DNA from 4 places in the Terrabacter lapilli genome. Region 1 is predicted to be linked to each of the others. Evidence: riboswitches for the same ligand, from Rfam matches in the RefSeq annotation. Region 1 holds a riboswitch; each other region holds the start of a gene.
The links. A riboswitch is a leader RNA that binds a small molecule or an ion and turns the genes downstream of it on or off. The one in region 1 is predicted to bind S-adenosylmethionine.
Positions count from the first base shown of each region.

Region 2: it holds a riboswitch for S-adenosylmethionine, as region 1 does, so the genes downstream of both, ABD241_RS20690 (putative leader peptide) here and ABD241_RS10340 (cyclic-phosphate processing receiver domain-containing protein) in region 1, are expected to answer to the same signal.
Region 3: it holds a riboswitch for S-adenosylmethionine, as region 1 does, so the genes downstream of both, metX (homoserine O-acetyltransferase MetX) here and ABD241_RS10340 (cyclic-phosphate processing receiver domain-containing protein) in region 1, are expected to answer to the same signal.
Region 4: it holds a riboswitch for S-adenosylmethionine, as region 1 does, so the genes downstream of both, ABD241_RS16720 (bifunctional o-acetylhomoserine/o-acetylserine sulfhydrylase) here and ABD241_RS10340 (cyclic-phosphate processing receiver domain-containing protein) in region 1, are expected to answer to the same signal.

Region 1 covers NZ_BAAAPU010000007.1:533,227-535,418, reverse strand. Annotated here, with positions in the region: gene ABD241_RS10345 (DUF3293 domain-containing protein) at 1-476, opposite strand, end outside; gene ABD241_RS10340 (cyclic-phosphate processing receiver domain-containing protein) at 433-927, opposite strand; SAM riboswitch class IV at 965-1,082, opposite strand; gene ABD241_RS10335 (hypothetical protein) at 1,744-2,192, opposite strand, start outside.
Region 2 covers NZ_BAAAPU010000007.1:1,183,459-1,185,650, reverse strand. Annotated here, with positions in the region: gene ABD241_RS13560 (amino acid ABC transporter permease) at 1-723, opposite strand, end outside; gene ABD241_RS20690 (putative leader peptide) at 963-1,043, opposite strand; SAM riboswitch class IV at 1,078-1,190, opposite strand; tRNA gene ABD241_RS13555 (tRNA-Tyr) at 1,809-1,889, opposite strand; gene ABD241_RS13550 (YajQ family cyclic di-GMP-binding protein) at 2,024-2,192, shown strand, end outside.
Region 3 covers NZ_BAAAPU010000009.1:89,195-91,386, forward strand. Annotated here, with positions in the region: gene metX (homoserine O-acetyltransferase MetX) at 29-1,309, opposite strand; SAM riboswitch class IV at 1,326-1,440, opposite strand; gene ABD241_RS15340 (DUF4192 domain-containing protein) at 1,503-2,192, opposite strand, start outside.
Region 4 covers NZ_BAAAPU010000009.1:393,582-395,773, reverse strand. Annotated here, with positions in the region: partial or broken gene ABD241_RS16720 (bifunctional o-acetylhomoserine/o-acetylserine sulfhydrylase) at 1-888, opposite strand, end outside; SAM riboswitch class IV at 931-1,050, opposite strand; gene ABD241_RS16715 (acyl-CoA dehydrogenase family protein) at 1,215-2,192, shown strand, end outside.

The DNA.
Region 1 (2,192 bases):
GCCCGCGCGTCAGGCGTGATCTGGCGCCAGCCGAGCGCCACTGTCGCGCCATCCGTGCAGGAGACGACAGTCAACGCGTCAGCCGTCCACTCGAAGATGGCGTCCTGCTTGAACCGCCACCCGAGGTCGACAGCCTCCTGCCGCGTCAGGCCGACGATCGCAACGCTCGGTTCGACGTGCAGCCACGCCGGGTCGGCCCCGGCCGCCGGGTGGTACGCCGCGTTCCTGGCGTCCGGCTGCGCGACCAGGGCGCGCTGCGCGCGACGGTTGTCCGACTCCGTGGCCGGCCGGCCGTGCGGGTTGTATGCCGTGACGATGTGGACCGCCTGCGCGGGTGCGTCGCCGGCCGCTGCCCCGACTCGCCACTTTCGATGACGACGAGTCCAGCCGGCAGGTGCAGACGCAGTTGCACCGAGAGACAGGCGTCGCGAATCATGCGCGGAAACCCTCCGTGACGTCGGCGGGTCCGCTGGCATCCGCGCGCCTCGAAGTGGGGTGCTCAGCGATGCCGGCGCTGGCATCGGGACGCCATTCGTCGTGGGTCGCCGGGTCGAATCGGGTCCAGATGCCCTGCACGTAGCACCGCCGGGCGCGATACCCAGCGCGCTGCAGACGCTGGGTGATGTGGAGCGCCTCAGGGACTCGTGCGGAATGGACCTCGATCACGTCGACGCCCAGACGGTTACCGCGCTCTGCTCGAGCAACGAGATGGTCGACCGCCGCGACGGACGTCGTCCCGCCGAGGAGCTCGTAGTCGAGCCAGAGTTCGTCGATCTGCCGGTCCCCGACGGCACGAAGGAGTTCGACCGCATCGTGGCCGCGGCGAACTTGGAGGTGGGATCGCCGGTCTCGAAAGGCGCGTGTGTCGTCGACGAGGACGACCAGCGGAGTCTGCGGGCGAAGCTCGGGAAGCAGGGATGGGTGCATCCACAGCCCCTTTCGGTCCAAGGAGCCCCTGAACCGAGGCCCGCTCTGGCGGAGCCGACGGATGCCGGCGCGGCCGGGTCTTCCTTGGACGGCACCGGGGCGGACCGGTTGCCGGGCGACCCCTCCAAGGTGGGTGACGGTCGCGCCTCTTGACCCGGGAGACATGATGAAAGGACGCCTCGGACATCAGCGTGGCTTCCGGCCGCCTACTTGGGCTCCCACGTCCGCCGACTCGCGGCGTATTGCCGCGGTCTTTGCGACAGCGCCGCTCGACTCGCTCCGCGCATCCGCCGAGCGCCGAGCGCCGAGCCGATAGGCGCGGATATGGCAGCTCCTTGGCGGCAGGTCGCGACGACGCTGAATCAGCTGCACGCGCGAGGCGACGGCAACCTCGACGGCGACCTTTGCAGCACTCGCATCCGAGCTTCACGACCTACCGAACCCGGCGCCGCGCGACGGCATCGATGAACCGCATACGCGCGCAATGCGACGTGCAGCTGGGAATGGCACCTTGGGCCCAAGCCTCAACTCATCCACCTAGAATACAGCGCTGAGCCTTTTGACAACCAGGCTCGAGAGGCAGCCTCGAATGTGTACCGGGTGCACTTTCGCCGCCCAGCCTAAATCGTGCCACCCCTTCCACGGGCGTGGGATGCAGAACACGGGCCCAGCCGTTGAAGAGAGCAGCAAGCAGGTCATCCCATCGACCGGAGAAGATCTCGCGATGACGGCCTTCTGTTGTAGGCAAATCGCCTCGACCGCGCCGAGCGGAGAGGAGGGCAGGCGGCGACGCCCGCGCTCAGGCCGCTTAGCCTCCTACTCCAATTCCTGACGATCCTGGAATTCGCCTGCGTAAACAACTAGATCGCGCAGCGACTCCTGCCAGCCCACAATCGCCGAATACGCGTCCGCAACGTCGCCTGGTTCTAAGCCGAGCGTTGGGTCTGCCAATCTGCCCGTTAGCCAATCCTCGAGCGCTGCCGGCACGGGCTCGCCAAGCGCGTTCGACATCGTTCCCTCGTCGTCGTTCGGGTAGGCACTGAACCATAGACGACACGCCGTCGGCAGAGGCAGAACGCCGATGAGGTGATCAACGTTGACGGCGTCCTCCCGGATCCACTGCCCTCCCAGTTCGAAGATTCGCGGGTCCACGTCGTCCACGCGGTAGCGATGGCCCAGTACTTGATCGCCAAGGGTGTTGAGGAGGCTGAGCGTGGCAGCCTCCTTCCATTCTGCCGCTGGCAGGCGGCTCCTTAGATCCCCGC
Region 2 (2,192 bases), 650 kb from region 1:
GTTGCGTCCGTAGATGACCTGCACCTGGTAGAAGAGCTCCGGGATCGCGAGCACCGACACGATCGAGGTGCCCTTGAAGAGGCTGATCACCTCGTTGGCGGCGTTCGGCAGGATCGAGCGCATCGCCTGGGGCAGGACCACCTTGGTGAACTGGCGCAGACGCGGGATGCCCAGGGCTGCGGCTGCCTCGCGCTGTCCTTCGTCGACCGCGAGGATGCCGCCGCGGATGATCTCGGCGGCGTAGGCCGCCTGGTGCAGTGCCAGACCGAGGACGGCGGCGCCGAGGGCCCCGAACAGGTCGTTGGTGGAGACGCTGCCGAACGAGGGGCCGAAGGGCAGCCCGAAGGAGATGGTCTGGTAGAGGTAGGCGATGTTGAACCAGAAGAGCAGCTGCACGATGAGCGGGATCGAGCGGAAGGCCCAGATGTAGGTCCACGCGACCGAGCGCAGGAAGCCATTGTGGGACAGGCGCATTGCCGCGAGGACGACGCCGAGGGCAAAACCGGTCACGGTCCCGAGCACGGTGAGCTGGATGGTGGTGCCGAGAGCGCGCACGATCGTCTCGCTGGCGAAGTACGCGGCGAAAGTGGACCACTCCCAGCCGGGGTTGGTGGCCAGCCCGTTGACGAACATCGCGACGAGGACGAGCACGCCCGCCACACCTACCCAGGTCCACGGCGTGCGCCGAGGGACCACGGTGAGGACGGGCGACGTGTCGGGCACGGCGGTGAGGACGGCCGTCGCGGGCGGTGGAGCAGGAGCGGATGGGGAAGGTGCCGCCTGAGCGGTTCTCGGGACGGAGGTGGTGGACACTGAGGGTCTCCTGGGGACACGGGCACGCCCGTCGGGGACGGGTGGCGTGGATAGAGGTCTGCGTCGTTGCCGCCCGGCGCACGGGGTCGCCGGGCGGCCAGGTCGCGTACCGCCGGGGCTACGTCAGTCGACGTCGGCGAGGCGGTGCGTCACCGACGACAGAGCGCGCTGGAGACGCGGAGCAGGTCGACGTGCCGACGGGCCACCAGGGTGGTCGTCCGTGCGGTCATCTCTGCTCCTCGGGTCTCCGGGACCCGATCAACGAGTCCGCGCTTGCCGGCGCCATCAGCGACCGGCCAGGTCTTCACCCGGAGCACCCCGCCGCGGAGGAGGGTTGCTGTCCAGCAAGCCGGGGCTGTGCACTGGAACTCGTGACCTGCGGTGAGCGTACGCACACCGGTACGAAGCGGGCAACCGCATGGATGCGGAGCGCAAGACCGTTCACACACATCGACAGAGAGACTCGGTAGACACCAAACATGTTGCGGCACAATGTGATCCGGTCGGGCAAACTCACTGAGACCGCGCCCAATACCCCACTAAAACAGTAGGAAAAGATCCTGCCGCGTTTCGCATGTCGAGATGGTCCCGGGATCGAGACGACAGCTGGTCCCCAACTTGTGACGCTCGGGCGAACGCCTCAACCGTGGACGTGGTCCTGCGGCACTACGAGTCAGTCCTGTGGGGGCAGCAGCGCAGCCGCCGTGCCGGCAAGGCAAGGGCCTCGAATCGCCACGGCGCAGAAGTCCGTCGCGATTGCATACCCCCCTCCCCCGCATCGCCGCAGGTCACGGGCGGGAGGCCCGTAGGAGACGCCCCGTCCCGGGCCCGATTTCCCCACATATTCCCCGCGGAGCCATTCGGCTCTCACGTTTCCGCAGGTCAGAGGCTTGCAGAATAGCCTTCGGAATCCGTGGCGCCACGTACCCTCCCGGGGTACATGCAAGAGGCCCCGACCCGCGTTTGCGCTGGTCAGGGCCTCTCGGCGCACTGGGTGGCAGGTGAAGGATTCGAACCTTCGTAGCTTTCGCGACGGATTTACAGTCCGCTTCCATTGGCCGCTCGGACAACCTGCCTTGGTGCGTCTGGAAGGATAGCAAGAGATCGGGCGGGGTCAGTAATCGGGACCACGGCGACGTGTCCGGCATGTCCGCGTGCCCACGGCCACCCGTCCGACAGCCCAGCCACACGCATCTGGAAGGACCCACCGATGGCCGACTCCTCCTTCGACATCGTCAGCAAGTTCGACAAGCAGGAGATCGCGAACGCGGTCAACAGCGCGAGCAAGGAGATCGCGACGCGCTACGACTTCAAGAACGTCGGCGCCTCGGTCGACCTCGCCGGTGACGTCATCAAGATGAAGGCGAACACCGAGGAGC
Region 3 (2,192 bases), on a different contig from region 1:
TCACCGGTGCGGGACGGTGACAGTCCGGTCAGCCCCGCGGGCGGCCCAGTGCCTCGCGGACGATCCGGCCCACCTGGTCCTCCTCGATGAGGAACCCGTCGTGGCCGAAGTCGGACACGATGTGCTCGCGCTCGGACGCGGGTAGGGCCGCGTGCAGCTCGTCGGACAGCCGTGGTGGGTAGAGCCGGTCGGTGTCGACCGAGACCACGGTGCAGTCGGCCGTGACCCGGGCCAGCGCCGCCCGGAGCCCACCGCGGTCACGCCCGACGTCGTGGGAGTTCATCGCCTCGGTGAGGACGATGTAGGAGTTGGCGTCGAAGCGGCGCGCCAGCTTGCCGGCGTGGTGGTCGAGGTAGGACTCGACGGCGAAGCGCCCCCGCTCACCGGCCTGCAGCGGGTCCTCGCCGAGCTGTGGCTCGCGGCCGAAGCGCTGCCCGAGCTCGGCCTCGGTGCGGTAGGTGATGTGCGCGATGCGGCGGGCGAGGCCCAGACCGGCGTCGGGCCGACGTCCGCTCGCGTAGTAGTCACCCCCGGAGAAGTCGGGGTCGTGGCGGATCGCGAGGAGCTGGGACTGGCACCAGGCGATCTGGTCGGCGGTGGCGTAGGCGGTGGAGGCGAGCACGATGCAGCGCTCCACCGCGTCGGGTCGGCTCACAGCCCATTCCAGTGCCCTCATGCCGCCCATCGACCCGCCGACGACCGCTGCGAGGCGGTCAATGCCGAGGTCGGCGAGCACTCGATGCTCGGCCTTGACCTGGTCACGCACCGTGACGTACGGGAACCGGCTGCCCCACGGCCGGCCGTCGGGCGCGGTGCTCGCCGGACCGGTGCTGCCCTGGCAGCCGCCGAGGACGTTGGCAGCGACGACGAACCACTGCCCGGGGTCGACCGGGCGCCCGGGACCGATGAGCGAGTTCCACCAGCCCGGCGACGCGTGACCATCGCCGGCCTCCCCCACTACATGGCTGTCGCCGGTCAGGGCGTGCTCGACGAGGATGACGTTGTCCCGGGCCTCGTTGAGCGTTCCCCACGTCTCGTAGGCGATGCGCACCCCGGGCAGCACGCCCCCGCGCTCGAGCTCGATGTCGCCCACGTCGGCGAACCGGCGCCGGCCGACCGGGTCGCCGTCGCGCCACACGCCGTCGCCGCGCTGGTCGACGCGGCCGTCACCGGGACGCCCGTGCCCCGGGGCCGGCGCCGGCGTGGCGCGCCCCGACGGGAACGGGGCGACCCCAGTGTGCTGGACACCTCCGGCCGCGCCGACGTGTCCGGGTCGCCGCGTGCCCTGCTTCCGGTGCGTGACGGTCATCGGGTACCACTCCTCGTGCTCGCGCTTGCACGCACCCGGGACGGGCGCGGCCAGGTCCTCACCCGGGGCACCCCACCGCGAAGGAGGGTTGCCGACCAGCGAGCCGGGGCTTGTCACTGGTACTCATGACCTCGACAAACCATACGCGAGGGCGCCTCGTGGCCTCACGCAGCCGTCCACGACATGGACGCCCTCACGCGCACCGGCTCGGGCGGATGCCGTAGTCGAGCGACTGCCGCACGAGCCGGCTGAGCCGGTGCTCGGGCTCGAGCTCCAGCGCACGGTCGACAGCGACGCCCGACCTGGCTCCGTCGCCCACCCACCAGGCGAGCGAGGCCACCACCGACAGCAGGGGTGCTGCGTGCGCCGGCGGGGTCAGGCGGCAGACCTGCTCGAGCCGGGCGAGCACCAGCCGGGGCACGGCCGCCTCGTCCCACCCGTCCAGCTGGCCCGCAGCAAGGCGCGCGTCGTCGAGGTCGAGTCCCGGTCTGACGTCGAGGGGCTCGCCCGACCCGTGGCCGTCGCTCCACGGGCCCTCCTCCGGCCCCGTGTCCGGCCCCGTGTCCGGCCCCGACCGTTCGTCACCGGCGGCCGGTGGCAGACGCAGCTCCGGTCCGAGGAGCTCGTCAAGGAGCACCTGGAGCTGGTCCGGAAAGCCATCCAGCGGCACGCACCCCGGACACAACCACCCCACGATCGCGTCACGGACGTGCAGGTCGCGAAGCGGTCCGACCAGGGACGGCACCCAGTCGGCCAGCTCGGACTCGTCGATCTCGCCGTGCAGGACCGCGGCCCAGGCGACGAGGGACTCGTTGACCAGCTGCTGCCGGGCGCTGTGATCTCCACCCTCGAGGACGGCCAGGCCGCGGTCCGAGGTGCCGGT
Region 4 (2,192 bases), on a different contig from region 1:
CAGCTGCACGCGCGCCTTGAGGATGTAGGCGAGGTTGGCCCCGAGGGGGCTGCCGACGCCGAGGTCCCGCGCGAAGACGAGGCCGTGGTAGCTCTCCTCGGGCGTGTTGTAGTTCGGGAACCGCTCCGGGTCCTGGGCGTAGTCGAAGCGCCCCGCGTCGACGATGACCCCGGCGATCGAGGTGCCGTGGCCGCCGAGGTACTTCGTCGCGGAGTGCACGACGACGTCGGCGCCCCACTCGATCGGCCGGATGACGTAGGGCGTGGCGATGGTGTTGTCGACGACGAGCGGCACGCCGTGCTCGTGGGCGAGCGCGGCGACGGCCTCGATGTCGAGCACCTCGGCCTTCGGGTTGGCGATGGTCTCGCCGAAGAAGGCCTTGGTGTTGGGCCGCACGGCCGCCCGCCAGGACTCGATCGAGGTCGGGTCCTCGACGAAGCTGACGTCGATGCCGAGCTTGGGGAAGGTGAACTTCAGCAGGTTGACGGTGCCGCCGTAGAGGCTGGGGGAGGCCACGATGTGGTCGCCGGCCTCGGCGAGGTTGAGCAGCGCCAGCGTCGTGGCGGACTGCCCGGAGGCCACGAGCAGCGCCCCGACCCCGCCCTCCAGCGCGGCGATGCGCTGCTCGACGACATCGGTCGTCGGGTTCATGATCCGCGTGTAGATGTTGCCGAACTCCTTGAGCCCGAACAGGTTTGCGGCGTGGTCGGTGTCGTTGAAGACGTAGCTCGTCGTCTGGTAGATCGGCAGTGCGCGCGCTCCGGTGGTGCCGTCGGCGGACTGTCCGGCGTGGATCTGCTTGGTCTCGAAGGACCAGTTGGGCTCGGTCATCGCTCGGTGCTCTTCCTCGGTCGTGTCGGTGACCGGGGCTGCGGGTTCAGCAGCCGGCGCACCGACGGGTCGGTGCGGGAGAGCGACTCTCGGGAGGTCTCTCCGCGCTTGCCCGCGCGCCGGGTGGCGTCGACGGGCCAGGTCCTCACCCGGGGCACCCCACCGCGGTTGGAGGGTTGCCGGCCAGCGAGCCGGGGCTTGTCGCTGGCGCTCATGACCTACCGGGGAGTGTACGTATGCGTCGCGACCGAGAGTGAGCGGGTGTCCTCATCGTGGACGCCGACACGGCATACGGCTCGGCCCCGCAGTTGACGCTGCGTCGCCCGTGGCGTCGCTCACGAGGCGGCCCGGGTCGTCCGAACCGGCGAGTAGGATCACCGTCCGTGAGCACGAACGCCGACTTCGACCTGTTCCGGACCAGCGAGGACCACGAGGCCCTCCGAGAGGCCGTCCGCGCGGTCGCCGAGGACAAGATCGCCCCGTACGCCGCTGCCGTCGACGCCGAGGCGCGCTACCCGCAGGAGGCGCACGACGCCCTCGTCGCCTCGGACTTCTTCGCCCCCCACGTGCCGGAGGAGTACGACGGCGTGGGGGCCGACGCGCTCGCCACCTGCATCGTCATCGAGGAGGTCGCCCGCGTCGACGCGTCGGCCTCGCTCATCCCGGCCGTCAACAAGCTCGGCTCGCTCCCGCTCATCCTCGACGGCAGCGAGCAGGTCAAGTCCCGCTACCTGCCGCCGCTCGCCAAGGGTGAGACGACCTTCTCCTACGGCCTCTCCGAGCGCGAGGCCGGCTCCGACACCGCGTCGATGCGGTGCCGGGCGCGCCAGGACGGCGACGGGTGGGTCCTGTCCGGGCAGAAGTCGTGGATCACCAACGCCGGCGTCTCCGAGTACTACACGGTGCTCGCCGTGACGGACCCCGACGGCCCGCGCGGCGGCAACGTCACCGCCTTCGTCGTCGAGAAGTCCGACGAGGGCTTCACGTTCGGCGAGAAGGAGCGCAAGCTCGGCATCAAGGGCAGCCCCACCCGCGAGCTGCACTTCGACGACGTCCGCCTCCCCGCCGACCGCGTCGTGGGCCAGGTCGGCGACGGCCTGAAGATCGCGCTGCGCACCCTCGACCACACCCGCGTCACCATCGGGGCGCAGGCGGTCGGCATCGCCCAGGGCGCGCTCGACCAGGCGCTGGCCTACGTCAAGGAGCGCAAGCAGTTCGGCAAGCGCATCGCCGACTTCCAGGGCATCCAGTTCATGCTGGCCGACATGGCGATGGAGCTCGAGGCCGCGCGCCAGATGGTCTACGTCGCGGCAGCGAAGTCCGAGCGCGGCGACAAGGACCTGTCGTTCTTCGGCGCGGCC